Regions from separate parts of the Marinobacter sp. PE14 genome, predicted to be linked through region 2. Evidence: predicted binding sites of a transcription regulator. Region 2 holds the regulator's gene; the other holds the start of a gene.
What was found. Region 2 encodes FliA, which starts transcription of late flagellar genes. Its sites were predicted from a motif close to CTAAAGTTTNNNNNNNNNNNGCCGNTAA; they were not measured.
Positions count from the first base shown of each region.

Region 1: the regulator FliA is predicted to act here: its motif matches at 5,696-5,723, upstream of ACWJ62_RS06705 (methyl-accepting chemotaxis protein).

Region 1 is NZ_JBQXNY010000002.1:165,855-177,006, reverse strand. Features, by position in the region: gene ACWJ62_RS06745 (HD-GYP domain-containing protein) at 1-1,113, opposite strand, end outside; gene ACWJ62_RS06740 (hypothetical protein) at 1,280-1,960, shown strand; gene ACWJ62_RS06735 (sulfite exporter TauE/SafE family protein) at 1,957-2,679, opposite strand; gene ACWJ62_RS06730 (YchJ family protein) at 2,788-3,246, shown strand; gene ACWJ62_RS06725 (rhodanese-like domain-containing protein) at 3,254-3,634, opposite strand; gene ACWJ62_RS06720 (DUF3565 domain-containing protein) at 3,729-3,950, shown strand; gene ACWJ62_RS06715 (thiol-disulfide oxidoreductase DCC family protein) at 3,947-4,321, opposite strand; gene ACWJ62_RS06710 (CHAD domain-containing protein) at 4,305-5,657, opposite strand; gene ACWJ62_RS06705 (methyl-accepting chemotaxis protein) at 5,884-7,560, shown strand; gene ACWJ62_RS06700 (TRAP transporter substrate-binding protein) at 7,668-8,738, shown strand; gene potA (spermidine/putrescine ABC transporter ATP-binding protein PotA) at 8,880-10,001, shown strand; gene potB (spermidine/putrescine ABC transporter permease PotB) at 9,994-10,851, shown strand; gene potC (spermidine/putrescine ABC transporter permease PotC) at 10,851-11,152, shown strand, end outside.
Region 2 is NZ_JBQXNY010000001.1:902,510-913,661, forward strand. Features, by position in the region: gene ACWJ62_RS04320 (class I SAM-dependent methyltransferase) at 1-269, opposite strand, end outside; gene ACWJ62_RS04325 (uracil-xanthine permease family protein) at 250-1,506, opposite strand; gene upp (uracil phosphoribosyltransferase) at 1,509-2,147, opposite strand; gene flhA (flagellar biosynthesis protein FlhA) at 2,366-4,546, shown strand; gene flhF (flagellar biosynthesis protein FlhF) at 4,607-5,917, shown strand; gene ACWJ62_RS04345 (MinD/ParA family protein) at 5,986-6,798, shown strand; gene ACWJ62_RS04350 (RNA polymerase sigma factor FliA) at 6,830-7,573, shown strand; gene cheY (chemotaxis response regulator CheY) at 7,736-8,119, shown strand; gene ACWJ62_RS04360 (protein phosphatase CheZ) at 8,140-8,925, shown strand; gene ACWJ62_RS04365 (chemotaxis protein CheW) at 8,942-11,092, shown strand.

The DNA of each region.
Region 1 (11,152 bases), on a different contig from region 2:
ATGGTCCGGTCGGCTCTCCACAACGATGCCCACCTCTCCGTTGATCATTTCCACGATGGAGCCCGGCGGGTAGATGCCGATGAGTTGGATAAACTCATCCGCAAGTTCGGCGTCAAACTGGGTACCCCGGTGTTTGTGGATGATATCCAGCGCCTGCATGGACGCCCTGCCTTTATCATAGACACGGTCACTGGTAATGGCGTCGTAGGTGTCGACAAGGCCCACGATCTTTGCAAAGTAGGGAATTTGATGTGCTTCGAGGCCTCTGGGGTAGCCTGAGCCATCCATCCTTTCATGATGACTGAACGCAACATCGACCGCGGTGTTGAGCGAATGGCTGGTACCCATGAGAATCGTTCTGCCGTGAGTCGTGTGGTGCCTCATCAACTCAAACTCTTTCGGAGTCAGAGCGCCCGGTTTGTTCAGGATTTCGTCCGGGATTTTTGTTTTGCCAACATCGTGCAACAGACCGCAGAGCGCAAGGGTCTCGATTTCGCCCTGTAACAAACCGAGATGTTTTCCAAACGCTGCGCAAAGAATCGAGACGTTGATGCAGTGCTCGGCCGTATACGCGTCCTGATGCTTGATCTTGGTAAGTAGCATCAGTGCGTTCTCGTTTCTAAGCACGCTTTCAACGCATCCTTTGACGACTTTGCGCGCATTGTTGATGTCCAGGGTGCGACCGACCCGCAATCCTGACATGATCGCTTTGGCGGTCTCTTGCGCGTCCTCGAATCGGATCCTGGCCGTTGCCATCTCAGTGCCAGTGTCGACCTTATTGATGTAGGTGACTCGTTTACGAGGTACGGAAGGTTTTTGGGGTACCGGTTCTGATGCTGATTTGCGCTTGAAAAGCCGGCGCAATCCTGATGGTTTCTGATTGCGGTTGGTTCCCTCATGAACGGTATTCGTTTTCTGAACCCGTCCCTCAATGAAAACAAACCCGCACTGGGCGCGCAGCGCATCAATCTGCGACTGGTCTTTGATCACAAAGCCCTGAATCAGAAAATCGGTCTCCTCCCACGGGCGGTCCAGCCGGATGACATGCATGCCTATGCCAAGCTCGGTGACGTCCACCTGTGTTTCGACAATTTCCTGATGGTGTGTGCTCATGGCTCTATCCTAATACCCACTGCGGCCATTTTGACGGAATAAGACGTCAAAAGCGGGGGTTAAATTGCAAAATCTGGTCAAATAGTGTTCGCTTGTTATGTTCGGGTCAAGCGACTGAAGCACAGTCGGTCTTCGCTTTTCGATACTTGAACGGGAATCGTCCGTCATGTCGGATCACCGCTCTTTCCATCTCTGGTGGCTTGCACTGGCTGCGGCTCTTATCCCGCTGTTAACCATCCATGTGACATTCACAGTTTCGGTTCTGGAAGGGCATGTCGAGCTATGCAATCCCTATTGGGACAGTTGTTCCAGCATCAGTCGGACCGGTCGTCACGGCACCTCCTACTTTATTTTCAAAGGTACCATGCTGCCAGCGGCTCTGCTGGGCATTCTGTTCTGGTGGCTTAACGGTCGGTGGCTGCGTCAGCTCGGCGTTCATTCCAGCCGTGTTGCCTGGGTCCCCTGGCTGGGCCTGGTGGCCAGCGTTTCACTCGGTGCCTATACCCTGGCTCTGGGGCATGCCGGGGACGGCTTCAACCTGATCCGCCGTATTGGCGTGGTTCTGTATTTCTCGCTCACATTCATCTGTGAGCTGCTGGTCAGTTCCGGATTGCGCAGTCATCCGTTGTGGAAGAATACGGGCATGAGGCTGCTGAATCTCTGCCAGCTGATTCTGGCGGTGGGCATTCTTTCAGTCATCCTGAATGGCGTGGCGCCCGAGTTCTACAGCCGCAAGGACGATGCATTTGAGTGGATGCTGGCGTTCCTGATCAATGCTCACGCGCTCTGGCTGGCTTTGCTGTGGAAGAAAAACCGGTTCCGCGTGCGGCTCTGGGCCGATTCCTAGAGTGAGAGCAGCCCGCGAATCAGGGCTGCGGTTCCGGCGATGGCCGCGATACCGAGAATCACCGGGCGAAGCCCCTCGAAGGGCATCCGATGGACCAGCTTGCCTGACAGCCAGAAACCCAGGAATACGCCCGGGAAAGTAACTGCGAACAGGAAAAGCTCTCGGGTTCCCAGGTAGCCAGAGGCGAGCAGGCCTGACAGGCTCAGCACGCTGGCAGCCAGGAAGAAGGCCGACATGTTGGCCCTGACCAACGGTCCCTTTTCATTCTGGTAAATCAGCGCAATTGGCGGTCCACCCACGGCGGTAATCGTGCCCATATAGGTGGAAGCGGCTCCGGCCAGCACGCTGTTCCGTGCGTTGAGCGCCGGCTTGAGACCGCCAACGCTGAGCGCTACGCCGGCAAGGATAAGAATGCCGAAGGTCAGTTCGAAGCCTTTGGTCGAAATCACCAGCAACGTCAGTGCTGCCAGGACTGCCCCGGCAACGCCGCCACCGATGGCAAAGCGCACTTCCCTGACCTGCAGTGCGCCGCGATTGCGGATCAGCATAAAGACAGTGAGGAGGGTGGCATTCAGAATCAGGGGGCCGGGCACTAACACCGGGCTTATCAGGAATAGCAACGGCGCGGCCAGTGTGCCAATGCCATAGCCGGCCACGCCTTGCAGGCAGGCTCCGGCTAGAATGGCAAGGTTGGCCAGAAGAATCTGTAACAGCGACACATCTGTCAAAGCTAATCACCAAAAGGTCAGGAGAGTAGGCCGGAGCAACGCCGGTTTGATATTGATACACTGCAGGACAACGAGCATAGCCGAAACGATCGAAGCCCGATGATTCTACAGACTGAAAATCGAAACTGCCCCTGCGGCAGCGGTAAATCCTACAGCGAATGCTGCGAGCCTCTCCATCAGGGCGAACAAGCGCCTAATCCGGAAGCGCTGATGCGATCCCGTTACGCGGCCTTCGTGCTCAAGCTGCCGGCTTATCTGCGGGCCACCTGGCACGAGAGCTCGCGGCCAGAGACGCTCAGCCTTGAAGACTCGCCGGACTGGACCTCCTTGCAGATCCTGGACACCAATGAGTCCGGTGATCGCGGCACGGTGCTTTTCCGTGCGGTCTACCGCCAGGGCAAGGGCTGGGGGGTTCTCGAAGAAAACTCCGATTTTGTCCTGGAGCAGGGCCGCTGGTATTACCTTAGTGGTGACACCAGAGAAGGCCAGTTGAAGCCCGGTCGCAACGAGCCCTGCCCCTGCGGGAGTGGCCGAAAGCACAAGGCCTGCTGCCTGTAACCGCCTGTTACTCGAAGGACGGCATTTCGGGTTTGGCAACGGGTTTGTCTGCGTCCTGCCAGGCATCAAATCCGCCGGCGATGGACTGCACATGCATGTAGCCCATTTCCTTCAGGGCTTTTGCACTCAGTGCTGCTCGTCCGGACGTCTTGCAGTAACACACGATGTTCATGTCGCGGCTCTCGAACGCCGGATCATTGGTGAACTTGAACTCCAGCAGACCACGGGAAATGTTTACCGCCCCGGGTATGTGGCCGGCCCGGTACTCATCCGCATCACGCACATCGAGCAGTAAGTCAGCGTTCTTGATGGCCTCTTCCGCCTGACCAAGGGGTACTTCCTGGATCTCTTTCTTGGCGGCTTCTACCAGATCATGGGCAGTTTTCATGGCTGAGCTCCTCATACTGATGGAATAAGGTTATATCTCAGGATAAGGGTTTGGGGCGCCCGGCGTCACCCCGCACATGTACGAAGGAGGTCCAATGAAGCAACCTGTTACCGGTTATCACAAGGACGAAGAAAACCACTGGGTCGCCCAGTTGGCGTGTGGGCATAATCAGCATGTGCGTCATACGCCGCCCTGGGTGAACCGGCCATGGGTGACGACGGAAGAGGGGCGTGCATCCATGCTCGGGTTTGAACTCAATTGCCGAAAATGTGAGGAGGGCGCGCCGTCCGACTCGAGGCCGCCCCTGGATGATTAAGCCGCCTTGTTGTTGCCAATGGCGCAGGCGTATTTGCGCTCATAGCGTTTGTCTGCCCATTTGGCATAAACGCGCGAAGCAACCTGGAAGATACCGGGCCACAGCAGTGGTTTGAAAAGAAACCCAAAGGGCGTGTGGGACCAGGCGCGAACATTTGCGGGCAGACCGATGACCCACTCGCCGGTCCAGGTCATTAGGTGAAGGCGTCTGAGCAGAGCTTCATGACTTGGCAGGTTGGAGCTGCCGTCACGCTGTTCATGGATGTCTGCAAAGATCAGATTGCCACGCTGGAGTTTGCGCAGGGTGCGGATCTCTTTGGCGCACAGTGGGCATTGTCCGTCGTAGAACAGGGTGTCATAGCGGGGCTCCATCGAGTCCTCCAAGGGTCAGAATCTGTTTCCGGGCGTTCGCTTTGTGGTCTTCCAGCGTTTCCACGATCCCATTGAGCGCGGCCGGAAGTACCTCTGGCGCCGCCTGACGGAACTGGTCGAGAAGCAAAACCTGAACGTGCAGATCCTGGAACCGGCCATAGAGCTCTTGCCGCTCCTTTAGGGTTTTCAGGTTGCGCTTCCAGGTTTTGGCATCCAGTTCCATCAGGTAACGGATTCGTTTGAGTTGCTTGCGCAGCCGATGGATATCCTCATCCGGTGAGGTATGCATCAGCTCGGCAGTGCGTTGATTGAACTCCTTGATACGATGTTCCACGGCTCTTCGGATGTCTTTCGGCCGGAGTGTTGCTGCTAATTTCTGAAACTTTCGTGAATCGATCAGATTGAGCCAATGTTCCATGCTGTCCTGGTAGCGCTTGCTTTTCAGTCGCTTTGCCAGCTTTTTATGATGGCTCGCGGCTTCGCGCTCGAACCAGATCTGCAAGGCTGCCCGGATTTCCGCGCCATCTGCGCAAAGTTCCGGCAGGTCCTGAAGAAACACGTGAAGGTCGCGCAGTGGGCCCGTTGCCCTTGCGTGGCGCTTCAGGGTTTTAACCGCGTTGGCCAGCGACTTGTCACCGGTCAATTCCTGAACCGATTCGGCGATGGCCCGGCTGCGTCGAATCGCAATCCGGTACTGGTGAAGGAATTCGTGATCAAGGCCAAGAATAACACCACGCTCCAGCTGTCTCAGGCGGTTCAGCTGGTGGTGGAGCGCCTCGGGAATGTCTTTTTCCGGGTCTTCGCCCCCGGTTCTGGCTTTCTTCTTCAGCTTCCGTTTGAAATGGGCGTAGCTGAAGTCGGATGGCGTCAGCAACGCCGTCAGCTTCGCCTTACTGCTACCAAGCTGATGCCAGTGTTTGATGCCCAGCCGGATGTGGATGAAGCTGGCAGTGGGTAGCTGTTCCGGGGGCTGCTTCAGGAGGAGCTGGGCCAGTTCCAGTAATGCCGGGTTGTGGCCGACCAGGGTAATCTGTGAAGCGTCTGCCTGTTCTTCCAGCCATGCGAGTAGTCGCCGGTAGTCAAAGGTGTATAGCTCACTCAGGGTGTGGCAGCGCTCGGCTGCAACTGTGTCGGGCAGTATGCCTTCCAATGTCGCGACGGCCCGCGTGGCGTTGCTGCTGTAGACCTCGCCTTCGAACGCACCGACAGATTTCAGGGCATTTCCCAAAGGGGCCAGTTGGCTGACGCCCCGCGCATTGAGGGGGCGTTCCCGGTCAGAAAGTGATTCATCGGCCCAGCTGGACTTGGCGTGGCGTACCAGAAACAGGTGCTTCATTGGCCTACCTTCGTAGTGGTCCTCAAGTCGGATTCCCGCTCAAGACAATCGGGTTACTGCCGTTACTGTACCTAGCGGAAAATAATGGTGGAAGGTTTGTTCTGTGTCAGGTGGGTTGGCTTACTGGTGCGCCCACTGAAACCTGTCTTAACAAACTGGAACAGATCACTTCGAGTGGTCCGTGGATAATCCTCACCAATGGAAATTCCCGGGGGAGTTCGGAAAGATGAGTGTCTTGAGTAAATTGAAAGTGCGAACGCGTCTTTTGGTGGCCGTACTGGTGCCGGTTCTGATTACGGCTGCAACGTTGGCGTGGATCACCGCCAGTCAGATTCAGGCCAATGGGGAGGATGAGCTCAAGCGTCTGGAGAATAGCCTCCTGGAAGCGCGGAAAGCGGGTTTGCAGAACCTCATTGATGCCGCCGAGGCCGTGGTTCTGGAGGCCAAGAATGACCCGTCGATGACGGAGGAGGAAGCAAAGGCGGCGGCAGCGGCGCGCCTGCGCTCCATTCGCTTCGACGAGACGAACTATGTGTTCGCCTATACCAGGGATGTATACAACCTGGCCTATGCTCCGGACCCCTCAAAAGAAGGACCAACCAAGAACCCGGTTGTGAGGGGGTTGGTGGCTGATCTGTTTGCCGCTGCCCGCGGCGATGGCTTCTATGGCTACGACTGGATGAACCCCGCCTCGGGCAACGAAGAACCCAAGATGTCCTATTCCACGATCATTCCGGACTGGAACTGGATGATCGGAGCCGGTGTCTACATTACCGATATCGATCGGCAGGTAGCCGCTGCCCGCGAGGAGATTGAGGCGGGCATGGCGGAGGCCCTGGGCTTTATCCTTCTGGTGACGGTTGTGGTTGTCGCGATTGCCCTGGTGATCGGCGTATTCGTTGGTCGTAGCGTGACCCGGCCGCTGAAGAACGTCAGCAACATGATGCAGGAAATTGCCGATGGCGAGGGCGATCTGCGTCAGCGGCTGCCGGATGAGGGTACCGACGAGCTGGCCGAACTCGGTCGGCGTTTCAATGCCTTTGTGATCAAGATCCAGGACACCATGCGCGAAGTCGGCGCAACCACGGATCAGGTGGCCTCTGCGGCGGAAGAGCTCAGCCGGGTCGCCAATGAAACCCGGGCCTCGGTTCAGGAGCAGGGCTCCGAGACTGACCAGATTGCCTCTGCGATCAATGAAATGGCCGCGACCATCCAGCAGATTTCCGGCAATGCCAATGAGGTTGAGAGCTCAGCCTCAGACGCCGACCGCATGGCCCGCGAGGGTGGCGAAACCATCAGTAGTGCCCAGGGCGCGGTGAACAAGCTGTCCGAGGAGATCGAGGATACCGCCCAGAGCATCAACGCCCTTGCGGAAAAATCCGACGAGATTCAGCAAGTACTGGATGTCATCCACGCTGTGACTGAACAGACTAATCTGCTTGCCCTCAATGCCGCCATTGAGGCTGCCCGGGCCGGCGAGCATGGCCGTGGGTTCTCGGTGGTTGCTGATGAAGTACGCCAGCTCGCCAAGCGCAGCGCCGAGTCCGCTGATCAGATTCGTACCATGATTGACGGCTTCGTGACTGAATCCAAGGCATCGGTGGAGCGGATGAACAAATCGCGCAACCGCTCAACGGAAACGGTCGAAAGAATCAACCACGCAACCAGCGCGCTGCGAACCATCGAGACCTCGGTTGGCAAGATTCATGATCAGGTGACCCAGATCGCAACAGCCTCAGAGCAACAAAGCCAGGTGGCCGAAGAGATCAACCAGAACGTCGTGCGGATCGTTGATGCTGCCCAGCGCAGTGATACTGGCGTAACCCAGACCAACGAGGCCAGCCACGAACTGGCGCGTCTGGGTGAGAGTCTCCGGGAGCTGGTAGGGCAGTTTAAGGTCTGAGTCCCGCTCATGGTGTTCCGCACATTGGCGGAACACCATGAGCAAGCTATGATGGTGGCGCGAAAGAAATACCTGTTTTCATACCAACAATAATGGAAGCCAACACAATGAGAATCCGGAAAACACTGCTTGCGGCCGTGGCCGCTGCAGCCACTGTGTTCAGCGTGTCCTCGGTTGCCGAGGAAAACTTCACCTTGCGCCTTGCGCAAACCTGGGGGCCCAACTCTCCGGTACTGGGAGAGACGGTTCAGCATATGGCGGACATGGCGGAAACCATGTCGGATGGCCGTTTGCAGATCCGCATTGATCCGTCCAACAAGCACAAGGCGCCTTTCGGGATCTTCGATCTGGTGCGTAACGGCCAGTACGACATGGGGCACACCGCGTCCTACTACTACAAGGGCACCATCCCCAATGCCATGTACTTCACTACCATTCCGTTCGGGCTGATCGCGCCTGAAATGTACGCCTGGTTCTACCATGGCGAGGGCATGGAGCTGATGCAGAAGGTGTATGAGCCCTACGGCCTGTTGTCCTTTCCGGGTGGTAATACCGGTAACCAGATGGGTGGCTGGTTCCGCAAGGAAATCAACTCGCTGGAAGACCTAAAGGGCCTGAAGATGCGCACACCGGGTTTTGCCGGTGAAGTTATGTCCGAGCTGGGCGTTGCGGTTACCAACCTGCCGCCGGGTGAGCTGTATACCGCGCTTGAGCGTGGCACCGTGGATGCCGTTGAATGGGTCGGACCGGCCCTGGATTTCCAGATGGGCTTCCACCAGATCGCCAAGTACTACTACTCGGGCTGGCAGGAGCCGGGCGCGGAAGTCCAGTTCCTGATCAACAAGAAAACCTGGGAAAGTCTGCCTAAAGATCTCCAGGAAATTCTTCGGGTCTCCATGCGCACGGCCGCCTATGACATGTATATCCAGAGCACCCACCAGAGTGGTGTGGCCTGGGATCGGATGAAGGAAGACTATCCGGATGTCACCCATAAGGTATTCCCGCCGGAAGTGATCGATGCCCTGCGCAGCACCACCAACCGGTTGCTGGCCGAGGCCGCAGAGAAGGATCCGCTCGCCAGGGAAATCATCGAGTCCCAGCGTGATTACCTCAAGCAGGTGCGTCAGTGGACCAACATTTCGGACAAGGCCTACCTGAACAGTGTGTCTGAAGACTGAAGCCTGACAATACCTTCCAGTCTCCTGAAGGCTTGAAGGCGACGTCAGACGGAGGGGCGCCGGGGGCCGTATTCCCCGGCGCCCCTTTTTGTTTGCGTCGGTTTCTGGAAAAATAGGCCGCTCATTCTTTGGGCAGCGCCGATGAAACAGACACTGCTATCCCTGAGCAATCTTTCCAAGCAATTCGGTGGCAAAACGGTGCTCGACGGTCTGGATCTTGAGATCTACGACGGCGAGTTCATTACCCTGCTGGGGCCTTCCGGTTGCGGTAAAACCACCTTGCTGCGTCTGATGGCGGGTTTCGAGCATCCAGACGATGGCACTATCACCCTGGCGGGAGAAGATCTCACCCACACCCCTCCGGAAAACCGCCCGCTCAATACCGTATTTCAGCATTACGCACTCTTCCCCCACATGTCAGTGTTCGACAACGTGGCCTATGGTTTGAAGATGGAAAAGCGTCCGAAGGATGAGATTCGCCAGCGCGTTGATGAAGCGCTGGCCATGGTGCAGTTGCAGGATTTCGCCCGTCGCAAACCCCATCAGTTGTCCGGCGGACAGCAGCAGCGGGTCGCCATCGCCCGGGCGGTGGTCAAACGCCCACGCCTGCTACTGCTGGATGAACCGCTCTCGGCCCTCGATTACAAACTGCGCCGTACCATGCAGGTGGAGCTGAAGCGCCTGCAGCGGGAGCTTGGCATCACCTTTGTCTTTGTGACCCACGATCAGGAAGAGGCGCTGTCGATGTCGGATCGGGTGGTGGTGCTCAAGGATGGCCTCGTCCAGCAACTGGGAACGCCCCGGGAAGTCTACGAACGACCGGCCAATCTCTTCACAGCCCGGTTTGTGGGCGAGACCAACTTTTTTCCGGGCATCGTTGAGTCGGTTCAGGATGGTTCCATCACTGTGGATGTCTTCGGCCTCAAGCGAACACTGCGTCGTCCGGATTTTCCGGTGCAGGCTGAGCAGTCCTTGCATGTCCTGCTGCGACCGGAAGATATCCGGGTTCTCGACCCTGACGACGAGAACGGTGTCGCAGGCAAGATTGTCGAACGCAATTACAAGGGCAGCACCCTGGACTCGGTGATCCATCTCGCCGATGGTACCGAAGTTCTGGCCAGTGAATTTTTTGATGAAGATGACCCGGCTTTTGACTACCGGCTTGGAGAGCCCGTCAAAGTTAGCTGGGTTGATGGTTGGGAATGGCTGCTTCCAGAAGAAGCCAGCCAGACGAGCGAAGAGGAACTGCCGGCCGATGCATAGCGTTATGCAGCAGCCGTTCAAAACCGCTGTCCTGATTCTGGTCTGGGGCTGGCTACTGTTCCTGGTGCTGGCGCCGAATCTGCTGGTGGTAGGCGCCAGTGTCATGACCCGGGACCCGGTCTCGTTCCTGTCTCTGCCCCTGAATCTGGATGCCTATCGCCAGCTGTTTGACCCGCTGTATCTGGAGGTTTTCCTGCACTCCCTGTACATGGCGGCGATGACCACGCTGGTGTGTCTGCTGATTGGCTATCCGTTTGCCTGGGCCCTGTCCAAAGTGGACAAGCAGCGTCAGCTGGTCCTGATCTTCCTTTTGATCGTGCCCTTCTGGACCAACTCTCTGGTGCGCACCTACGCACTGAAGCTGATCCTCGCCACCAATGGTTTGCTGAACAGCGCCTTGATGTCGATCGGGCTTATCGATGAGCCGCTGCAGCTGCTTTACACGGAGGGCGCGGTGATCATTGGCCTGGTGTATCTACTGTTGCCGTTCATGATTCTGCCACTGTATTCGGTATTTGAAGATCTGAAGCAGGAGCTGCTGTTGGCCTCTCACGATCTGGGCGCGGGCCGGCTTTCCACCTTTGTGCACGTGATAGTTCCGCTCACATTGCCTGGTGTGCTGGCCGGCGTGATGCTGGTCTTGCTGCCGGCCATGGGCCTGTTCTTCGTTCCGGATATCCTGGGTGGTTCGAGAAATCTGCTGGTAGGTAACGTGATCAAGAACCAGTTCCTCGATGCCCGAAACTGGCCTTTCGGGGCCGCCGCCAGCATCGTGCTTACCGTGACCATGGCGTTTCTCATGTTTGCGCACCGGTTGAGTAAACGGCGAATCGGTGAGGAGGGCGCGTGATGACACGGTGGCTGCCCCGAACCTATCTCACGCTGGTCTACCTCCTGCTTTATGTCCCCATCGTGGTGCTGGTGGTGTTCTCGTTCAACGAGTCCCGCACCGGCTATGCCTGGGGTGGTCTCAGTCTGCGCTGGTACGAGTCGCTGTTTAACAACCGGGCCATGGTCAGCGCCATGTGGAATTCCCTCTGGCTGGCGCTGTCTGCGGCCACCGTGTCCACGGTGATAGGTGCCCTGACCGCCCTGGCCCTGCACCGATACCGGTTCCGGGGCAAGAAGCTGCTGAACGGCATGCTGTTTGT
Region 2 (11,152 bases):
GCGATTTCCAGCACTTGTGTAATGCCCTTGTCGCGGATGGCCTGATCAATCAGGTGGTCGATAATCAGATGTCGTTGCAGCAGGAAGGTGCGGATGTTTCCGCCGATGGCCGCCTGACTGGCGGCTTCGAACGGGGTCATCAGGCGATAGAGCCAGCGGCCTTTTTCCGTGACGAGGGTGTCGTCAGAAAGCCCGTACCGGTGCCAGACGGCACCGGTATACAGGGCGGTAAAACTGATGCCGGAGCTGTCAGTCGGCTTTCTGCTCATAAACGGCTTTACCCCATGCCTCGCGGCTGCCGGGGAGTATCAGGTTCAGGATGATGGCAGCCACTGCACACAACGCGATGCCTTCCAGGTGCCCGAGCACCATGCCGCCGATACCGAACACCAGGGTAACGCCCACGATAACCAGATTCCGCGACTGTGACAGATCCACCTGGTGGCGGATCAGTGTGTTAAGGCCAACCACGGCAATGGAGCCGAACAGCAGGCAAAGGATGCCGCCCATGACGGGCACCGGGATGGTTTGCAGTGCTGCGCCGAATTTGCCAACGAATGCCAGCACGATGGCTATGCAGGCAGCCCACCACATGACCTTCGGGTTGAAGTTCTTGGTCAGCATAACCGCGCCGGTGACTTCCGAGTAGGTGGTATTGGGCGGCCCGCCGAGCAGCGAGGCAGCGCTAGTGGCCAGGCCGTCACCCAGGAGGGTGCGGTGCAGGCCCGGCTTTTCCAGATAGTTCTTGCGGGTCACGTTGCCGATGGCCAGCACATCACCAATGTGTTCGATGGCCGGGGCAATGGCTACGGGGATCATGAACAGCACGGCGCCCCAGCTGAATTCCGGCGCAACGAAGTTGGGAACGGCGAACCAGGCGGCTTCCTGGATTGGCGTGGTATCGACAATGCCGGCAAACGCGGAGAGGACGTAGCCGGTGATAACGCCAAACATGATCGGAATCAGCCGGAAAATGCCCTTGGACCAGACCGACATGATGATGGTTACGGCCAGAGAGATCATGGCGATCCAGATGGCAGTGTCGTAGGGAATCAGCTGGTTTGCGCCATCACCGGTGCGGCCGGAGGCCATGTGAACGGCAACCGGTGCCAGGCCGAGACCGATCGTCATGATCACCGGGCCGATAACCACCGGCGGCAGCAGGCGGCGGACAAAACCGGTGCCCCGCAGCCGGACCAGTCCGCTGAGGAAAATATAGAGAATACCCGCCGCCATCAGGCCGCCAAGAGTTTCTTCCATGCCGAATTTGCCTTTGGAAGCAATCACGGGAGCAATGAAGGCGAAGGACGACGCCAGGAAAATCGGGATCTGGCCGCCTGTCACCACGTGGAAGATCAGGGTGCCGAGCCCGGCGGTGAACAGGGCCACGTTGGGATCCAGCCCGGTAATTAGTGGCATCAGAACCAGCGCGCCAAAGGCCACCAGCAGCATCTGGGAGCCGGCAATGGCCTGTTTCCAGATCGGATCGTTGGATTGGTCCTGCATTCTTAAACGTCCTTCTGCTTGGTGCCGAAGATTTTGTCTCCGGCATCGCCGAGACCCGGAAGGATGTAGCCTTTGTCATTGAGGCGCTCATCAACGGAGGCGGTGTAGATGGATACATCCGGATGCTTCTCAAGCACCTTTTCAACACCTTCAGGCGCTGCGACCAGAACCAGGGCCCGGATCTCGGTGCTGCCTGCTTTCTTGAGCAGATCAATGGTGGAGATCATGGAGCCACCGGTGGCGAGCATCGGATCGACGATCACGGCCATGCGCTGGTCCAGTTCGCCCACCAGCTTTTCAAGGTAGGTGCTGGCCTCGAGGGTTTCCTCATTGCGGATCTGGCCGACAACACTGACCCGGGCCACCGGAATCAGGCTGAGGACACCGTCAAGCATGCCAAGGCCGGCCCGCAGGATTGGAACGATGGTGACTTTCTTGCCGTGAATCTGCTCCACGTTAACCGGCCCTGCCCAGCCTTCGATGGTCTTTTCCTGCAGATTGAAGTCTTTGGTGGCCTCGTAGGTCAGGAGTGCACCGACTTCCTGTGCCAGCTCCCGGAAATTCTTGGTGCTGATATCCGCACGGCGCATGATGCCGAGCTTGTGGCGGATAAGAGGGTGTTTTACCTCGTGGATTGGCATGGGGTCACCTGTGTGTCTGGTTGGAGTTTTGGCGTCGCGATCAAATGGCGCAAGGATACCGCATCTGGCAAGGCGAGTCAGGCCGCAAATGGCTTCTTAACGGAAATCCCCTAAGGGGTGGTACGGATCTTGCGATAACCCTTCCAAACGACGCTCCGGTGTCAGATTTTCGACCTTCAAAACGCCTGCAGGCGCGGCCAATCGGAGAAGTATCCGGCATGGACAGAGCTTTAGTCCTCAATAACGTCAAAACCCTGACGCGGGGCAATCTGGGCATTCCCATCATGCTGATGGGCTTGCTGGGCATGATGATTCTGCCCATGCCGGCGTTCCTCCTGGACGTGTTCTTTACCTTCAACATTACCCTGTCGATTGTCATTCTGCTGGTGTGTGTTTACGCCTTGCGGCCGATGGAGTTTGCGTCCTTTCCCACAGTCCTGCTGGTGGCCACACTTCTGCGTCTCGCCCTGAACGTAGCCTCCACCCGGATTGTGCTGCTTAACGGCCATGAAGGCGGTGACGCAGCCGGTAAAGTGATCGAATCCTTCGGCGCCGTTCTGATCGGCGGCAACTACGCCGTGGGTCTGGTGGTGTTCGCGATTCTGATGATCATCAACTTCCTGGTAGTGACCAAGGGTGCCGGCCGCGTGTCCGAGGTGAGCGCCCGTTTTACCCTGGATGCCATGCCCGGCAAACAGATGGCGATTGATGCGGACTTGAACGCCGGCCTGATCAATCAGGAGGAGGCCAAGCATCGTCGTTCCGAGATTGCCCAGGAAGCGGATTTCTACGGCTCCATGGACGGTGCCTCCAAGTTTGTTAAAGGCGACGCCATTGCCGGCCTGCTGATTCTTGCCATCAACATCATCGGCGGTATTGCCATCGGCATGCTCCAGCACGGCCTGGATTTCGGGTTGGCGGTGGAGCGCTATGCGCTGCTGACCATTGGTGATGGTCTGGTGGCACAGATTCCCTCGCTGCTGTTGTCCACGTCCGCTGCGATCATGGTTACCCGGGTAACCTCCAGCCAGGATATGGGCGGCCAGATCCTCCAGCAGATGTTCAGCGCGCCCAAGGCCCTGTCCATTGCTGCTGCGATCCTGATTATCCTTGGCCTGATTCCTGGCATGCCCCACGTGGCCTTCCTTGGCCTGGGCGCCTTGGCTGGCGGCGCTGCCTGGTATATCTGGAAGCATCAGAGACAGACCGTTGAGGAAGAGGGCGCATTCCCGGTGCGGGGCGCTGGCGGTGCGGCTCCACGACCGGCGGGGCGTGATCTGCCGCCAGGCGGCGATGCAGGCGGCGACCAGGGTCGTCAGCTACCGGCCCCCGGAGAGACCAAGGAGCTGGGCTGGGACGACGTCTCCACTGTCGATATTGTCGGTCTGGAAGTGGGTTACCGACTGATTCCGCTGGTGGACAAGTCACAGGGTGGCCAGTTGCTCAGCCGTATCAAGGGTGTTCGTAAAAAGCTGTCCCAGGATCTCGGCTTCCTGATGCCCTCGGTGCACATTCGAGACAACCTCGATCTGATGCCCAACGTCTATCGCATTACCCTGATGGGCGTGACCATTGCCGAGGCCGAAATCCATCCGGACCGCGAACTGGCCATCGACCCCGGTCAGGTATTCGGAAAGATAGAGGGCATTGAAGGCAAGGATCCGGCGTTCGGTCTGGATGCCAGCTGGATTGAGCCGGACAAGAAAGACCAGGCCCAGACGCTCGGCTACACCGTGGTCGATGCCAGTACGGTGGTCGCCACCCATCTGAACCAGGTACTGCAGAAACACGCCCACGAGCTGCTGGGCCACGAGGAAGTCCAGAAGTGGCTGGATCAGCTTGAGAAGATTTCTCCGAAGCTGGCCGAGGAGCTGGTGCCTACCACCGTTTCCATCAGTCTGCTGCTGAAAGTGCTCCAGAACCTCCTCAAGGAAGAAGTGCCGATCCGGGATATGCGGTCCATTGCCGAGGCCATCGTGAACGTGCATCCGAAGAGTCAGGATCCGAAACTGTTGACCACCGTTGCGCGGCAGTCCCTGCGCCGCATGATTGTCCAGAGTATCTGCGGCAACGAATCGGAGATACCGGTAATCACCCTGGACCCGGATCTGGAACAGTTATTGCTAAAGTCAGTTCAGCAGAGTCAACAATCCGGCGGACAGGAAGATATTGGCCTGGTCCTGGAGCCGAATATGGTTGAAAAGCTCCAGCGCTCGCTTCAGGAGAGCGTCCAGCGTCAGGAAATGCTCGGCAAGCCGGCCATTCTGCTGGTGTCCGGGCCCCTGAGGCCGGTGCTGGCGAAGTTCGCCAGCTACGGTGTAGAGCGCCTGCATGTGCTCTCGTACCAGGAAATTCCGGATAACAAACAGATTACGATCGTGGCGTCCGTTGGCCAGTAACGGCGCGGATGACAGAGCGGACAGCGCCGGCACGGCGTTGCCGGTGGAGGAAGAGGCATCATGAAAGTAAAACGGTTTTTTGCTCAGACCATGGCCGAGGCGCTCAAGCAGGTCAGTGAACAGATGGGGCCGGACGCCGTGATCCTTTCCAACCGTCGGGTCGATGGCGGCGTCGAAATCGTGACGGCGTTGGACTATGACGAGAACATGGCGCGCCAGCGACTGGGCAACCAGGCGGAAGAAGCCACCAACGGGTCCCGCCTTGCCGAGATGCAGGCCGACCAGCATAGGCGTCTTGAAGACGAGCTGGGCCGGTCCCGGGATCGCATCCGTGAAGTCCGGGAAAAGCGGGCATCCCAGGGCACGAGCTACGCCGGCTCGTCGTTCGCTGCCGTTCAGGAAGAGGTGAGCGGTGGTTTTGGTGACATTGAACCTCTGCCGCAGGCGTCTCGAGAAGCCTATTCCGATGAGCTGGCGCAGATGCGGGCCGAGATCAGCTCGCTCAGAGACATGATGCAGGGCCGGAAGCCGCAACCAGAGCCGGAGGTTTCTGCGACCACCGCCGTGCAGCAAAGGCTTGCCGAACGCTTGCAGGAATTCGGCCTCGGCAATGATCTGGCGGGGTCAATTTCCCGTCGTCACAAGGCGGGGCGACTGGAAGACGGTTGGAAACAGTCCCTCAAAATGCTGTGTACGGGCGTCCGGACCTCTCGCATGGAGTGGCTGGATGAGGGCGGCGCCTACGCGTTGGTGGGTCCGACAGGCTCCGGGAAAACCACCACCATCGGCAAGCTCGCCGCTCGCTACGTGCTCAAGCATGGCTCCGATTCCGTGGCCCTGGTTACCACCGACCGCTATCGGGTGGCGGCGCACGAGCAGTTATTTGTGTTCGGTCGCATTCTGAATGTGCCGGTTCGGGTCGTGGATGAGAGCCACAGTCTGGACGATATTCTGGACGAGCTGTCAGACCGTCATCTGGTGCTGATTGATACCGCCGGACTGACCAGTGCGGACAAAGGCTATCAGGAACAGCTGGCCGAACTGGCTCGCAGCCATCACAATATCAAGACCCATCTGGTTGTCTCGGCAACCAGTCAGCCTCGCATCATGAAATCCGTCTGGCATTGCTATAAGATGGCAAATCTTGCGGGCTGTGTGATGACCAAAATCGACGAGGCCCTGACGCTGGGCGAGTCTCTCGGGTTTGTGATGGAAACCGGTCTGCCGGTAGCCTATTACACAGACGGGCAGAAGATTCCTGAAGACCTGCACCACGCAGAAGCCGTTCCGCTGGTGCGGCTGGCCGTGGATCGGCTGAAAACACTCCAGCAACAGCAAGCGGTCGCAGAGGGCCTGAAAGAGCACGCCTGAGACCGGACAGATTGACAGCAGGCGTCGGAGAAACAGCCGGCGAAACGTGGCGAGAGACCAAAAACAGTATGAGCAGAGCACATCCGGTACAGGTGATAGCAGTTTCCGGCGGAAAGGGTGGTGTCGGCAAGAGTAACGTGTCGGTTAACCTCGGAATTGCCCTGGCGCAGAAAGGCCGGAGAGTGGTGCTGCTCGACGCCGACCTTGGGCTGGCCAATATCGATGTATTGTTGGGCATTACCGCCAACCGTAACCTCCAGGATGTTCTGGCAGGCGACTGTGATCTCAAGGACGTTCTGGTGAATGGTCCCGGCGGCATCAAGATTGTCCCAGCCTCTTCCGGTACCCAGAGAATGACCCAGCTTAGCCCCATGGAGCATGCCGGGTTGATTAACGCGTTTAGTGAGCTTGGGGACCAGATTGATGTTTTGATTGTGGATACCGCTGCCGGTATCTCCGAATCGGTTGTCAGTTTTCTCAGGGCATCCCAGGAGTTGTTGCTGGTGGTGTGTGACGAGCCCACGTCCATTACCGACTGTTACGCCCTGATCAAGCTCATGAACCGCGAGTACGGTACGAATCGGTTCCGCATTCTTGCCAATCAGGTCCGGAATGAGCAGGAAGGCCGGCATCTGTTTGAAAAACTGACCCGGGTCACCGAGCGCTTCCTCGATGTGGCACTACAATACGTTGGAATAGTCCCCTACGATGAGGCTGTGAAGAAAGCCGTTCAGCGACAGCGTGCGGTGCTGGATGCCTATCCCAGGGCGAAAGCTTCACTGGCCATCAAGGCGCTGGCGGACAAGGTAGATAGCTGGCCGTTGCCGTCCTCTCCCCGCGGGCATCTGGAATTTTTTGTGGAGCGGCTCGTCGAAGTCTGAATCGGATCCAGTCAAACAAAAAACCGGATACATGACATTGGCGAAAAACCTCGGAATCTATAACCAGTCAAGTGCGCAGAAGCCGGCTCAGCTCATTGAGCAGCACGCGCCGCTGGTCAAGAAAATTGCCCTTCACCTGTTGGCCCGCCTGCCGGCGTCCGTCCAGCTTGAAGACCTGATGCAGGCCGGCATGATCGGTCTGCTCGAGGCCGCCCAGCGTTACAGCTCCACCAAAGGTGCTACCTTCGAGACTTACGCCGGTATCCGGATTCGCGGTGCCATGGTGGACGAAATCCGCAAGGGTGACTGGGTGCCACGCTCTGTGCATCGCAACGCCCGTCGCATTTCCCAGGCCATCAAGGCCGTTGAAGATCGACTCGGCCGAGAAGCCCAGGACCAGGAAGTGGCCGAAGAGTTGGGTATGGGGCTGGCCGAATATCACTCCTACCTTTCCGATTCCAACAGCGGTCGACTTTTTAGCCTCGACGAGCTCAATGAATCCGGAGAGCTGCCGATAGAACAAACAGAGACGCAGGATAATCCCCTAGAGGGATTGTCCTCCGATGCCTTCCGGCGCAGCCTCGCTGAGGCGATTGAAGACCTGCCGGAGCGGGAAAAGCTGGTGTTGAGCCTTTACTACCAGGAAGAACTGAACCTCAAGGAGATTGGTGCGGTGCTTGGGGTCAGTGAGAGCCGGGTAAGCCAGATTCACAGCCAGGCAGCCCTGCGCCTTCGAGGCCGGCTCTCGGATTGGCGCCAGGAATCGGACAGCTGACAGCGTTCAGTCTGTGTCGGCAACGAGGTAGTCTGTAGTTTTTGGTAACCGATGCTTTACAACCGAAGCAAAGGTCTGACAATAAGCGGTTAAAACAGCGGCCTGCTAGACTTTGAACGCAAAGGTCAAACGAATTCCGGGTGTTACTAACTGGAGGTCCCATTGGACAAAAACATGAAAATCCTCATTGTGGACGACTTCTCCACAATGCGACGGATCATCAAGAACCTGCTGCGTGATCTGGGCTTCACCAACACCGATGAAGCTGACGACGGCAACACAGCGCTGCCAATGCTTAAAAGCGGCAAATACGATTTTCTGGTGACCGACTGGAACATGCCGGGCATGTCAGGCTTCGATCTTCTCAAGGCCGTTCGGGCGGACGAGAATCTGAAAACCCTGCCGGTATTGATGGTAACCGCTGAGGCCAAGCGCGACCAGATCGTTGCCGCTGCCCAGGCGGGCGTGAACGGTTATGTGGTCAAGCCGTTCACCGCTGCCGTGCTCAAGGAAAAGATTGAGAAAATCTTTGAAAGAATCCAGTAACCAGAGGTCGGATGGCTCTCATGAGCGATAGCAGAAAGAACCATCGGGGCCTTGAACCGGAGGTGACGGAAAAGCTCCAGCGGCAGGCAGCAGAACTGGCCGAGAGTGTTGATGCGGGTGATTATGCCAAAGCCATGACCCTGATCAATGAACTCAGCGAGGTCAGGGATCAGAGTCTGTATCGTGAGGTAGGGCGATTGACCCGGAGCCTGCACGAAGCAATCCGGAACTTCCAGATTGATCCCCGTAACGCCGAACAGCAGGAAGCACTGTCCATGATGACAGATGCCTCCGATCGTCTCGAATACGTTGTGCAGATGACGGGCGAGGCAGCCAACCGGACCATGGATCTGGTTGAGGAAACCATGCCGCTGGCCAATGCCCTCAGAGACGAGGCCGCCGCGTTGCGTGATGAGTGGCAGCGCCTGCGTCGCCGGGAAATGCAGCCGGCCGAGTTTCGCGAGCTGTACGGCCGGATTGATCGATTTTTCGCCAGCATGGCGACCGATGCCGACACCATGTACAGCAACCTGTCGGAAATACTGCTGGCTCAGGACTATCAGGATTTGACGGGGCAGGTCATCCAGAAGGTCACCGCCCTGGTGAAAGAGGTTGAGGAGCAGATGCTCAGCCTGGTGGTGATGGCCAGTCATGTGGACCAGCTCACGGGCACGGTGCACCAGATTGAAGAAAAAGAAGAGTCTGCAGAGAAGGGCGTCGGGCCCCAGATCAAGGCCGATGAGCGTGAAGATGTAGTTTCGGGACAGGACGACGTAGACGACCTGTTGTCCAGTCTCGGTTTCTGAACAATGAGGGTAACGCATGGCGTTTGATGCTGATGAAGAGATTTTGCAGGACTTCCTGGTAGAAGCCGGCGAGATCCTCGAAAAGCTGTCAGAGCAGTTGGTAGATCTTGAGCAACATCCTGACGACAGTGATCTGCTCAACGCCATCTTCCGTGGTTTCCATACCGTGAAAGGCGGTGCCGGCTTCCTTCAGCTTGAAGCCCTGGTGAACTGCTGCCATTCCGCCGAGAACGTCTTCGACATCCTGCGTAACCACAAGCGCAAGGTGGACTCCGAACTGATGGACGTGGTTCTCGAAGCCCTCGACCACGTCAATGCCATGTTTGAGCAGGTCCGCAATCATGAGGAGCTGACGCCGGCCCCGGACGAACTGATTGCCCGTCTGGACGCCCTGGCCCAGCCGGAAGGCGAGGGGGCACCTGCCGCTGCCGCTCAGCCTGAGCAGGAAGAGAGCGAACCGGCAGAAGACGGTGGCGACATCACCGACGACGAATTCGAGCAGCTTCTGGACGCATTGCAGGACGAAAAATCGGAGGAGGCTCCCTCGGCTTCAGGCGCCGGGTCGGCCGGCGGTGAACAGGAAAGTTCTGGGGACGACGAAATTAGCGACGACGAATTCGAGGCGCTGCTGGATCAGTTGCACGGAAAAGGGCAGTTTGCGGGTGCGCCAGCTGGCGAGGAAGAGGCCGTCAGCAAAGAAGACAAGCCGGCTGCCAAGGCGGAAGGCAGTGGCAGCGATGACCTGATCACCGACGACGAATTCGAGAAACTGCTGGACGATCTTCACGGCAAGGGCGGAAGTCCGACTGCGGGGGGTGAGCCTTCAGCCCCTGAAAAGCCCTCAGTGCCGAAAAAGCCTGCAGCTCCCAAACCGCCTGAATCTCCGAAAGAGCCGGCTACGCCGAAAGCAACCACGCCACAGCCCGAGAAGTCGAAGCCGGCCGAGAAGCCGGAAGCCAAAGGCGCGGCCGCACCGGCGATGCCTGCCCGCGAGCACGCTCCGGCAGCGGAAACGACGGTTCGTGTCGACACCAAGCGACTCGACGACATCATGAATATGGTGGGTGAGCTGGTGCTGGTGCGTAACCGCTTGCAGCGTCTGGGTGCCGAAAGCGAAGATGAACACATGCACAAGGCGGTATCCAATCTGGATGTGGTTACGACCGATCTTCAGTCCGCCGTCATGCAGACCCGCATGCAGCCGATCAAAAAGGTGTTCGGCCGGTTCCCCCGCGTTGTGCGCGATCTTGCCAGAAACCTCAAAAAAGAGGTGAACCTGGTGATGCATGGCGAGGAAACCGATCTCGACAAGAACCTGGTTGAAGCACTGTCTGATCCGCTGGTTCACCTGGTGCGGAATTCGGTGGACCACGGGATCGAAGCTCCCGACGTCCGCGAGAAAGCCGGGAAGCCCCGCCAGGGCATTGTTACCCTGTCTGCCGAGCAGGAGGGAGATCATATTCTGTTGTTCATCGAGGATGACGGGGCTGGCATGGATCCGGAGGTCCTGCGCCGCAAAGCCGTCGAAAAGGGTATCTACGACCAGGACGCCGCGGACCGGCTGACCAATTCGGAGTGCTACAACCTGATTTTTGCCGCCGGCTTTTCCACCAAGGAGCAGATTTCCGATGTCTCCGGTCGTGGCGTCGGCATGGATGTGGTGAAAACCAAGATTGGCCAGCTCAATGGTCAGTTGAGTATCGAATCCGAACTGGGCAAGGGCTCTCGCATTGTCATCAAGGTTCCGCTGACGCTCGCCATCATGCCCACCCTGATGATCATGCTGGGCGATCAATCCTTCGCACTGCCGCTGGTAAACGTGGTCGAGATTTTCCATCTGGATCTGACCAAGACCAACATCGTCGATGGGCGCGAATGCATTGTGGTCAGGGATAAAGTCTTCCCGCTATTCCACATCAAGCGCTGGCTGGTTCGTGGCGGCACTGCCCAGGAGGTGCGCGATAACGCCCATGTTGTCATTGTTGCCATGGGTACCAAGCAGGTCGGGTTCGTGGTCGACCAGCTGGTTGGTCAGGAAGAAGTGGTTATCAAGCCCCTCGGTCGAGCGCTCCAGGGTACGCCGGGCATGGCCGGTGCCACCATCACTGGTGATGGCCGGATTGCACTGATTATTGATGTTCCAAGCCTGTTGCAACATTACGGCTGAGCCGGACCTTGCGGCGATTTTTGCCAGAGAAGGCCGAAGAACGATGGATTGGGTAGGAGA